2 regions of the Phreatobacter sp. GW821-FHT04C01 genome follow, and region 2 is predicted to be linked to the other one. Evidence: predicted binding sites of a transcription regulator. Region 2 holds the regulator's gene; the other holds the start of a gene.
The links. Region 2 encodes HrcA, which represses chaperone genes, less so after heat shock. Its sites were predicted from a motif close to GTTAGCACTCNCNNNNNGNGAGTGCTAAC; they were not measured.
Positions count from the first base shown of each region.

Region 1 (4,709 bases), 430 kb from region 2:
CGTCTTCCTGGCTTCTGTTCATCGGCATCGGGCTGCTCGGCCTGGTCGGCCACCTCTGCATGGCCTGGGCCTTCGCCCGCGCCAATGCCGGGCCGCTCGGCGTACTCGAATATACCGCGCTGGTCTGGAGTTCGGCGCTCGGCTATTTCGCCTTCGGCGAGGTGCCGAGCTGGACGACCTGGGCCGGCGCCGCGCTGATCGTCGCGGCCTGCCTGGCGGTGACCCGGCGCTGACCGGGCCGGCCGGCCTCAGGCCGCCGGCGGGCGCGCCTCGAAGATCATGCAGGTCTCGGTGCCATGGGCGATCAGCCGGCCCTTGGCGTCGATGAGGCGGGCTTCCGACGTGGCGATCCGGCTGCCGGCGTGAATGACCTTGCCCTCGCAGCGCAGCAGCCCGGCGTCGGGTTGCAGGGCGCGGACATAGTTCACCTTCATCTCGACGGTGGTGTAGCCCTGCCCCGCCTTGATCAGCGTATGGACCGAGCAGCCGAGCGCCGAATCCAGGATCGTGGCGTGCCAGCCGCCGTGAATGGTGCCGAGCGGATTGTAGAAATCCGCCGTCGGCGTGCCTTCGAACACCGCCCTGCCCGGTTCGACTTCGGTCAGGATGAAACCCATGGTCCTGGCGATCGGCGGCGCCGGATGGCGCCCGGCCAGCATGTCCCGGAGGAAGTCGATGCCATCCTGGGCGGTGGCCTGGGCGGGCGGAACAACACCGTAGTGAATCGTCATCTGTCACCTATCGTGTAATAGCACGTTACGGAGAGTGGGAGCACCGGTCAAGCGCTGTGGCTTTGGGCAAGGCCCACTAAGCCTCGCGCGCCTTCAGCGTCTTGCGGATGGCGCGCAAGCCCTCGCGAGTGTCGTGCCACAGCGCCACGCCGACCGCGCCTTCCATGCGCGCATGTTCGGCCTCCCAGAGTGGGATGGCGGTCGACAGGAGACCGATGCCCGTCTCGGTCAGTTCCGGCTTGACCGCCCGGCCGGGGCCGTTGGAGACGCTGACCAGGCCGGAGCTCTCGAGCCGCTTCAGGTTGCGTGTCATGGTGGTGCGGTCGAGCGCCAGTGCGTCGGACAGCTGGGTCACCGACGCCGTCTGCCCCGCGGCCAGCGCCGCCAGGATGTTGAACTGGGTGACCTCCAGGCCGAGGGGCGCGAGCACCCGGTTATAGGCGCGGGTCACCGCGTGGGCGGTCATCCGGGTCTGGAAACAGATGCAGGAACGCGCGATCCGCGTCAGGGTGGCGTGATCAGGGGCCGTCTTCATGTTGTCACGATCCGGCGGGACAAGACCCACGTCAAGCTTCTGTTGTTGTCCGGCCCGGGCAGAGACACCCCGGGACGCGGCGGCATCGGAGGCCGGCGGAGACTATTTCGACTGTCCCGCAGGCTTCCGGCATTAACCGTATTTCGGCCCGTTCTTGACTCTTCCCGGGCATGCGCCTATCTCCCCGACCAGCTGTTAGCAGTCACCTGATGTGAGTGCCAACAGCTCGGCCGGTCTCGGCCGCCACGACATTTCGCGGCCGTCGCGCCGCTCATTTCAGGGACCATCAACCCATGAAGTTCCGTCCGCTGCACGATCGCGTGGTCGTCCGTCGCCTGGAGTCCGAGGAAAAGACCAAGGGTGGCATCATCATCCCGGACACCGCCAAGGAAAAGCCGCAGGAAGGCGAAGTCATCGCCGTCGGCGCCGGCGCCCGTGACGAGGCTGGCAAGCTGGTTCCGCTCGACGTGAAGAAGGGCGACAAAGTGCTCTTCGGCAAGTGGTCGGGCACGGAAGTGAAGATCGACGGTGTCGACCTCCTGATCATGAAGGAGAGCGACATCATGGGTGTGATCGCGAAGTAATTTCGCTCCACCCGCTATCCCCCTTTAGTTTTTGCCGACAGGAGTAAGCCAGATGGCTGCCAAGGACGTGAAATTCGCCCAGGACGCGCGCGAGAAAATGCTGCGCGGCGTCGACATCCTCGCCGAAGCCGTGAAGGTCACGCTGGGCCCGAAGGGCCGCAACGTCGTGATCGAGAAGTCGTTCGGCGCCCCGCGCATCACCAAGGACGGCGTCACCGTCGCCAAGGAGATCGAGCTCGCCGACAAGTTCGAGAACATGGGCGCCCAGATGGTGCGCGAAGTGGCCTCGAAGACCAACGACCTCGGCGGCGACGGCACCACCACCGCCACCGTTCTCGCCCAGGCCATCGTCCGTGAAGGCGCCAAGTTCGTCGCCGCCGGCATGAACCCGATGGATCTGAAGCGCGGCGTCGACCAGGCCGTTCTCGAAGTCGTCAAGACGCTCGAGAAGTCGGCCAAGAAGGTCAAGTCCTCGGCTGAAGTCGCCCAGGTCGGCACCATCTCGGCGAACGGCGACAAGCTGATCGGCGACATGATCGCCAACGCCATGCAGAAGGTCGGCAACGAGGGCGTCATCACGGTCGAAGAGGCCAAGAGCCTCGACACCGAAGTCGACATCGTCGAAGGCATGCAGTTCGACCGCGGCTACCTGTCGCCCTACTTCATCACCAATGCCGACAAGATGATCGCGGACCTCGAGGATGCCTATATCCTCATCCACGAGAAGAAGCTGACCGGCCTGCAGGCCATGCTGCCGGTGCTCGAGTCGGTCGTCCAGACCGGCAAGCCGCTGATCATCGTCGCCGAAGACGTCGAGGGCGAGGCCCTGGCCACCCTCGTGGTCAACAAGCTGCGCGGCGGCCTGAAGGTCGCAGCCGTGAAGGCTCCGGGCTTCGGCGATCGCCGCAAGGCGATGCTCGAGGACATCGCGATCCTCACCGGCGGCCAGGTCATCTCCGAAGACCTGGGCATCAAGCTCGAGAACGTCACGCTCCAGATGCTCGGCCGCGCCAAGAAGGTGCTGATCGAGAAGGAAAAGACGACGGTCGTCGACGGCGCCGGCAAGAAGAAGGACATCGAGGCCCGCATCGGCCAGATCAAGGCGCAGATCGAGGAAACCACCTCGGACTACGACCGCGAGAAGCTGCAGGAGCGCCTGGCCAAGCTCGCCGGCGGTGTTGCGGTGATCAAGGTCGGCGGCGCCACCGAAGTCGAGGTCAAGGAAAAGAAGGACCGCGTTGACGACGCGCTCAACGCCACCCGCGCGGCCGTGCTGGAAGGCATCGTCCCCGGCGGCGGCGTCGCTCTGCTCCGCGCCAAGGCCAATGTCCAGAAGCTGAAGTCCGAGAATGCCGACGTCCAGGCCGGCATCAACATCGTGCTGAAGGCCATCGAAGCGCCGATCCGTCAGATCGTCGAGAACGCCGGCGTCGAAGGTTCGATCGTGGTCAACAAGATCATGGAGAACAAGTCGGCGACCTACGGCTTCAACGCCCAGACGGAAGAATATGTCGACATGTTCGATGCCGGCATCGTCGATCCGGTGAAGGTGGTCCGTACCGCCCTTCAGAACGCCGCCTCGGTTTCCTCGCTGCTCATCACCACGGGCGCGATGATTGCCGAAGCGCCGAAGAAGGAAAGCGCTGCTCCGGCCATGCCGGGCGGCGGCGGCATGGGCGGCATGGATTTCTGATCCAGCCACCTGTCGTCACGCATACGGAAGGGGCGCCTCGCGGCGCCCCTTTTCGTTTGAGCGGCGGGCCCGGTGATCGCGCAAGGCTGTTCAGCCATTGGCAGCGGCTTTGCGTCATGGGAGGTTGCCGGCCAATCGGCGCCCTCCCCCCGGGGCCGCCGGACCGTCGTCCGAAGACGCATTGAAATGGAGATCGACATGCGACGCCGTAGCTTCCTGACCGGCGCCCTCGCCGCGGCCGCCCTGCCGCGATCGACGCTCGCCCAGACCACCGCCCGCGCCAGCGTGCTGAAATATGTGCCGCAGGCCGACCTGACCATGCTCGATCCGATCGGCACCACGGCCTATGTCACCCGCCACCATGCCTTGCTGGTCTATGATCAGCTCTACGGCCTCGACAGCCAGCTGAAGCCCCAGCCGCAAATGGTCGAAGGCCATACGGTGGACGACGACGGCAAGCGCTGGACCTTCAAGCTGCGCGACGGCCTGCGTTTCCACGACGGCGAGCCGGTACGCGGCCGCGACTGCGTCGCCTCGATCAAGCGCTGGGCGGCGCGCGACGCGCTTGGCCAGGCGCTGATGCTCAGGGTGACCGAAATGTCGGCGCCCGACGACAAGAGCTTCGTCATCCGCCTCACCAAGCCGTTCGGGGCGCTGCTCGACGCACTCGCCAAGGTCGGGCCGCCGGCCCTGGTCATCCTGCCCGAGCGTTTCGCCAATACCGACCCGTTCAAGCCGATCACCGAGGCCATCGGCTCCGGGCCGTTCAAATGGGTGCCCGGCGAACGCCTGGTCGGCGCCCGTGCGGTCTATGAGCGTTTCGACGGCTATCGCCCACGCGAGGGCGGCACGCCCGACTGGCTGTCCGGGCCGAAGGTCGCCCATTTCGACCGGGTCGAGTGGCTGGTCATGCCGGATCCGGCCACCGCCTCGGCCGCGTTGCAGAGCGGCGAAGCGGATTGGTGGGAGAACCCGCCGAACGATCTGCTGGCGCCCTTGGAGCGCAACCGCAACGTGGTGACCGAGCAGCTCAATCCGCTCGGCATCATGGGCACCGGCATCTTCAACTGCCTGCACCCGCCCTTCGACAAGCCGGCGGTGCGCCGGGTCGTGCTGGAGGCCATGTCGCAGGCCGATTTCATGACCTCGGTCGCCGGCACGGACCA
Region 1 covers NZ_JBWKTP010000003.1:607,442-612,150, reverse strand. Annotated here, with positions in the region: gene AC07WJ_RS14585 (DMT family transporter) at 1-233, shown strand, start outside; gene AC07WJ_RS14580 (PaaI family thioesterase) at 249-731, opposite strand; gene AC07WJ_RS14575 (MarR family winged helix-turn-helix transcriptional regulator) at 808-1,266, opposite strand; gene groES (co-chaperone GroES) at 1,560-1,850, shown strand; gene groL (chaperonin GroEL) at 1,903-3,543, shown strand; gene AC07WJ_RS14560 (ABC transporter substrate-binding protein) at 3,742-4,709, shown strand, end outside.
Region 1: a site for HrcA is predicted at 1,461-1,489, ahead of groES (co-chaperone GroES). Genes of this name have one in related genera too.

Region 2 (4,709 bases):
GAAGCGTTCGGCCTCGACGCTGGTCGGATTGGCCTCCAGCGTCACCTCGCAATCGGCGGCCACGGTCCAGAGCCCGGCGATCTGGTCGAGCACCGCGCCAACCGTCGACGGCAACATCAGCGAAGGCGTGCCGCCGCCGAGAAAGATCGACGTGACGGCGCGGCCGGGCACGCGCGCGGCGGTCGTCTTCAATTCGCGGGCAAAGGCCGCGACGAAGCGCTCCTGGTCGGGCGCGACATGGCGGACATGGCTGTTGAAGTCGCAATAGGGACATTTCGAGGCGCAGAACGGCCAATGGACATAGACCCCGAACCCGGGATCGTCCGTGCCGCCGTCGCCGGGAACGCGAGATGTCGCCATGGCGGCTATCTAAGCCTTCGCCGCCGGATTTTGAAGCGGCGGCAGCACCGCCTCGGCGAGCCGCATGAAGGCGCGCGCCCGGTGCGACAGGCCCTGGCCGTGCGGCGGCAGGCCGTGTTTCGCTTCCGGCCCGATCTCGCCGAAGGTCTGGCTCAGGCCGTCGGGAACGAACATCGGGTCGTAACCGAAGCCCTGCCCGCCCCGCGGCGGCCAGGCGAGCGTGCCGAACACCCGGCCCTCGAAGATGGCTTCCTCGCCATCCGGCCAGGTCAGCGCCAGGGCCGAAACGAAATGCGCCTTGGCGCCGGCGGTGGCGACACCGCGCAGGGCCAGTTCGCGATCGACCCGCGCCATGGCGGCGGCGAAATCGCGCGGGTTGCCGGCCCAGTCGGCGGTGAACAGGCCGGGCGCGCCGTCGAGCGCCGCGATCGCCAGGCCGGAATCGTCGGCGACCGCCGGCAATCCGGTCGCGGCGGTCGCCGCACGCGCCTTGATCGCGGCGTTCTCGGCATAAAGCGTGCCGTTCTCCACCGGCTCGGGCAGGCCGAGCTCGGCGGCGGAGACGAGCTCGATACCGTGCGGCCCCATCAGGTCGCGAAACTCGGCGAGCTTGCCCTTGTTATGGGTCGCCACGACCAGCCGGGTGCCGGCGACGAGCTTGCGGCTCATCACGCGACCGCCGTCTTCTGCAGGTCGACCAGCCTGGCGCAACCGGTCTTGGCCAGCGCCAGGAGCTGCAGCAGCTCGGCCTCGGAAAACGGCGTCTTCTCGGCGGTACCCTGGATCTCGACGATGCCGCCGGCGCCGGTCAGCACGAAATTGGCGTCGGTATCGGCCTCCGAATCCTCGGCATAATCGAGGTCGAGCACCGGCGTGCCCTTGTAGATACCGCAGGACACCGCGGCGATGTGATCCTTCAGCGGGTTCACCTTGACCATGTCGCGGGTCTTCATCCAGGCGAGGCAATCATGCAGCGCCACCCAGGCGCCGGTGATCGAGGCGGTGCGCGTACCGCCATCGGCCTGGATCACGTCGCAGTCGATGGTGATCTGGCGTTCGCCGAGCGCCTGGAGGTCGACCACGGTGCGCAGCGACCGGCCGATCAGCCGCTGGATCTCCTGGGTGCGGCCGGAGGGCTTGCCCGATGTCGATTCCCGGCGCGTGCGCTCCAGCGTCGCCCGCGGCAGCATGGAATATTCGGCCGTCACCCAGCCGCGGCCCTGGCCGCGCAGCCAGGATGGCGGCTTTTCCTCCAGGCTCGCCGTGCAGAGCACATGGGTATTGCCGAATTTGACGAAGCAGGAGCCTTCCGCATAGCGGGCGACCGCACGTTCGAGCGAGACGGGGCGCAGCGCGTCGGACGCGCGTTTGGAGGGACGCATGGGCGGGATCCTGATCAAATGATCGCGGTTCTTACGGCGAGCCGGGCTCAAGAACAAGAACGACCCGCCCGAACCGTCCGAGCCGTGATAGGCTCTCAGGCTTGCTCATCCGGCCGCCAACGCCCAAATTCGCCGCCTGGAGGTCCCGTCTTGTCCGCCGATATCCCGCGCCCCGCCGCGAACCTGTCCGCGCTCGCCCAGCTCGACGAGCGCTCCCGCGAGATTTTCCGGCAGATCGTCGAGAGCTATCTGGCCACCGGCGAGCCGGTCGGTTCGCGCAATCTGTCGCGCATCATTCCGATGACACTGTCGCCGGCCTCGATCCGCAATGTCATGCATGACCTGGAGGAGGCCGGCCTCATCTTCGCGCCGCATACTTCGGCCGGCCGGCTGCCGACCGAAACCGGCCTGCGCTTTTTCGTCGACGCGCTGATGCAGTTCGGCGACCTCGCCGAATCCGAACGCAATGCGATCGAGGCGCAGGTCGCCGCTTCCGGCCCGGACCGCTCGATCGAAACGGTGCTGGCGGACGCCTCGCAGCTGCTGTCCGGCATGTCGCGTGGCGCCGGCGTGGTGCTCACCTCGAAATCGAACGCCCGGCTGAAGCACGTCGAATTCGTCCGCATCGAACCGGAAAAGGCGCTGGTCGTGCTGGTCTCGGAGGATGGCCAGGTCGAAAACCGCATCGTGCCGATCCCGCCCGGCCTGCCGCCCTCGGCGCTGGTGGAAGCCTCGAACTTCCTCAATGCGCGGATCCGCGGACGGACGCTGGCGGAAGCGCGCGCCGAGCTGCAGCATGGCCTGGCGACCGCCAGGGCCGAGCTCGACGGGCTCACCCAGAAGCTGGTCGAAGCGGGCCTCGCCTCCTGGTCGGGCGGCGATCCGGCCGACCGCCAGTTGATCGTGCGCGGCCAGGCCAACCTGCTCGGCGACCTCAAGGCGCTGGAGGATCTGGAGCGGATTCGGCTCCTGTTCGACGACCTGGAATCGAAGCGCGACCTGGTCGACCTGCTCGGCCGCGCCGAAACCGCCGAAGGCGTGCGCATCTTCATCGGCTCGGAGAACAAGCTGTTCTCGCTGTCCGGCTCGTCGATGATAGTGGCGCCCTATCGCGACGGCCAGAGCCGCATTGTCGGCGTGCTCGGCGTGATCGGGCCGACCCGGCTCAACTATGCCCGGATCGTGCCGATGGTCGATTATACCGCCAAGGTGCTGTCGCGGCTGATCGGCTGATATCGCGCCCGGGGCGCGGCTTCGCCGCCGCATTTCCGCCCGCAGGCAATCGGACGATGGGTCGCATGGCGGGATGCCGCCTCATCGACGATCCTTGAGGACACATGGGAGGCCGGCATGCACGGAAAGTTCAACTGGAACGAGCTGATGACCGACGACGTCGAGAAGGCCAAGGCCTTCTACGCGACGACCGCCGGCTGGACCTATCAGAAATTCCCGATGCCGGATGCCGAATACTGGATCGCGCATGCCTCCGACGGATCGCCGGCCGCCGGCATCATGTCGATGCCGGCTGACGACCCGGAGGCGACGCCGGGCTGGCTGTCCTATGTCGAGATCGACAATGTCGACCAGCGCAGCCAGGCCATCGCCGCCGCCGGCGGGCAGGTGCTGCAGGAGCCCTTCGACATTCCCGGCGTCGGCCGCATCGCGATCATCGCCGACCCCTCGGGCTGCGTCATCGGCTGGCTCACCCCGGTGGCGCCGGCGACGACCTGACGGACCGCTCGGCCGGCTGGTCCGGCGACGCGCCTGACCGGGAAGGCTCCGGCGTCCGGCCGGGGCATCCCGCAAAACCAGGATGCCCGAACCGCGCTAGCCACGATCAGTGCCGCGGCGCGCGCCGGGTGGTGGTCTCGGGCGGTGGCGCGGTCGCCAGGCGCGCCTCGAGCGCCGCCGCCCGCGCCTCGGTATATTTCAGCGCGCAATAGCCAAGGCCGGCGTCGGATGTGCCGTAATTGCGGCAGACCCGTTCGCGGTTGGCGCCGAAGCCGGCCTGTTCCTGCAGGAAGGCGCGGCCTTCGGGCGTGGTGCGCAGGCGAGCCTGCAAGGCGCGGCGCGCCTCGTTCAGCCGGCGATCGGCCGCGCCGCGTGCCCGCTCGATCTCGGCATCCGGCGGCATTTCCCGGTCGACCGGTCCCCAGATGCCGGTCGGGTCGACGATGCACTCGTCGGCGAACCGGCAGACCCCGTCCGGCGCGGACACGATGGCCGCGTCCGACAGGAGGTCGAGCACCATGGTGCAGCCCGGGAAGGCGGCTTCGAAACGCGACAGCCCGACCGGCCGGCCGAGCGGCTTCAGCACGACGGTCTGGCCGGCATTGAGATCGGGCGTGCAAATGCTGCGAATATCGTTGCCGCGCCGGCCGGCACCGGTGACGGCAATGGTAAAGCTCTGCTGGGCGCCGGTACCGACCCGGCTGATCACCATGGAACCCTGCTGGCCGAGAAAGCGCAGGCTGCGGCCCGGCAAGGTCTCCTCGCCGCGGCGCGGCGGCGGCCCGGCCGGCCCGCGATGGGCCGAGGGGCCGCCATGGACGCCCGGCGTGCCCGATGGCGGCCTGGTCGGCGCGGTGGCGCCCTGCGGCGTCGGTGCCACGGCGCCGGGCAATTGCAGCTGCGCACGGGCCTCCGGGCCGCCAAAAGCGACCAGGGCGGAAATCGCCAGGAGGAAACCGAAACGCGGCATCAGGGGGATCCAATGAATGGGTGGGTCTTGTCACATAGCGCGCCTGCGGTCGCCGGTCACCTTGCCTGAGGCGGCGGCCGGTGCGTCGGCCCGCCATTGTTGCCGATCCGCCGCAGTTGCCGGCCGCGGCCTGAAACAGCGCGAAGATCCACGCCCCGGCGGCCGAATTCCCGGCTGGGATGCGACGGCAGTTCTTGCATGCTGAAAAGCCTGTCCCTATATCGCGAACAACCAATGAGAGCTGCGAGGATTTCGCCGCTTTCGTT
Region 2 covers NZ_JBWKTP010000003.1:179,397-184,105, reverse strand. Annotated here, with positions in the region: gene hemW (radical SAM family heme chaperone HemW) at 1-360, opposite strand, end outside; gene AC07WJ_RS12595 (non-canonical purine NTP pyrophosphatase) at 370-1,029, opposite strand; gene rph (ribonuclease PH) at 1,029-1,742, opposite strand; gene hrcA (heat-inducible transcriptional repressor HrcA) at 1,893-2,975, shown strand; gene AC07WJ_RS12580 (VOC family protein) at 3,093-3,473, shown strand; gene AC07WJ_RS12575 (hypothetical protein) at 3,580-4,443, opposite strand.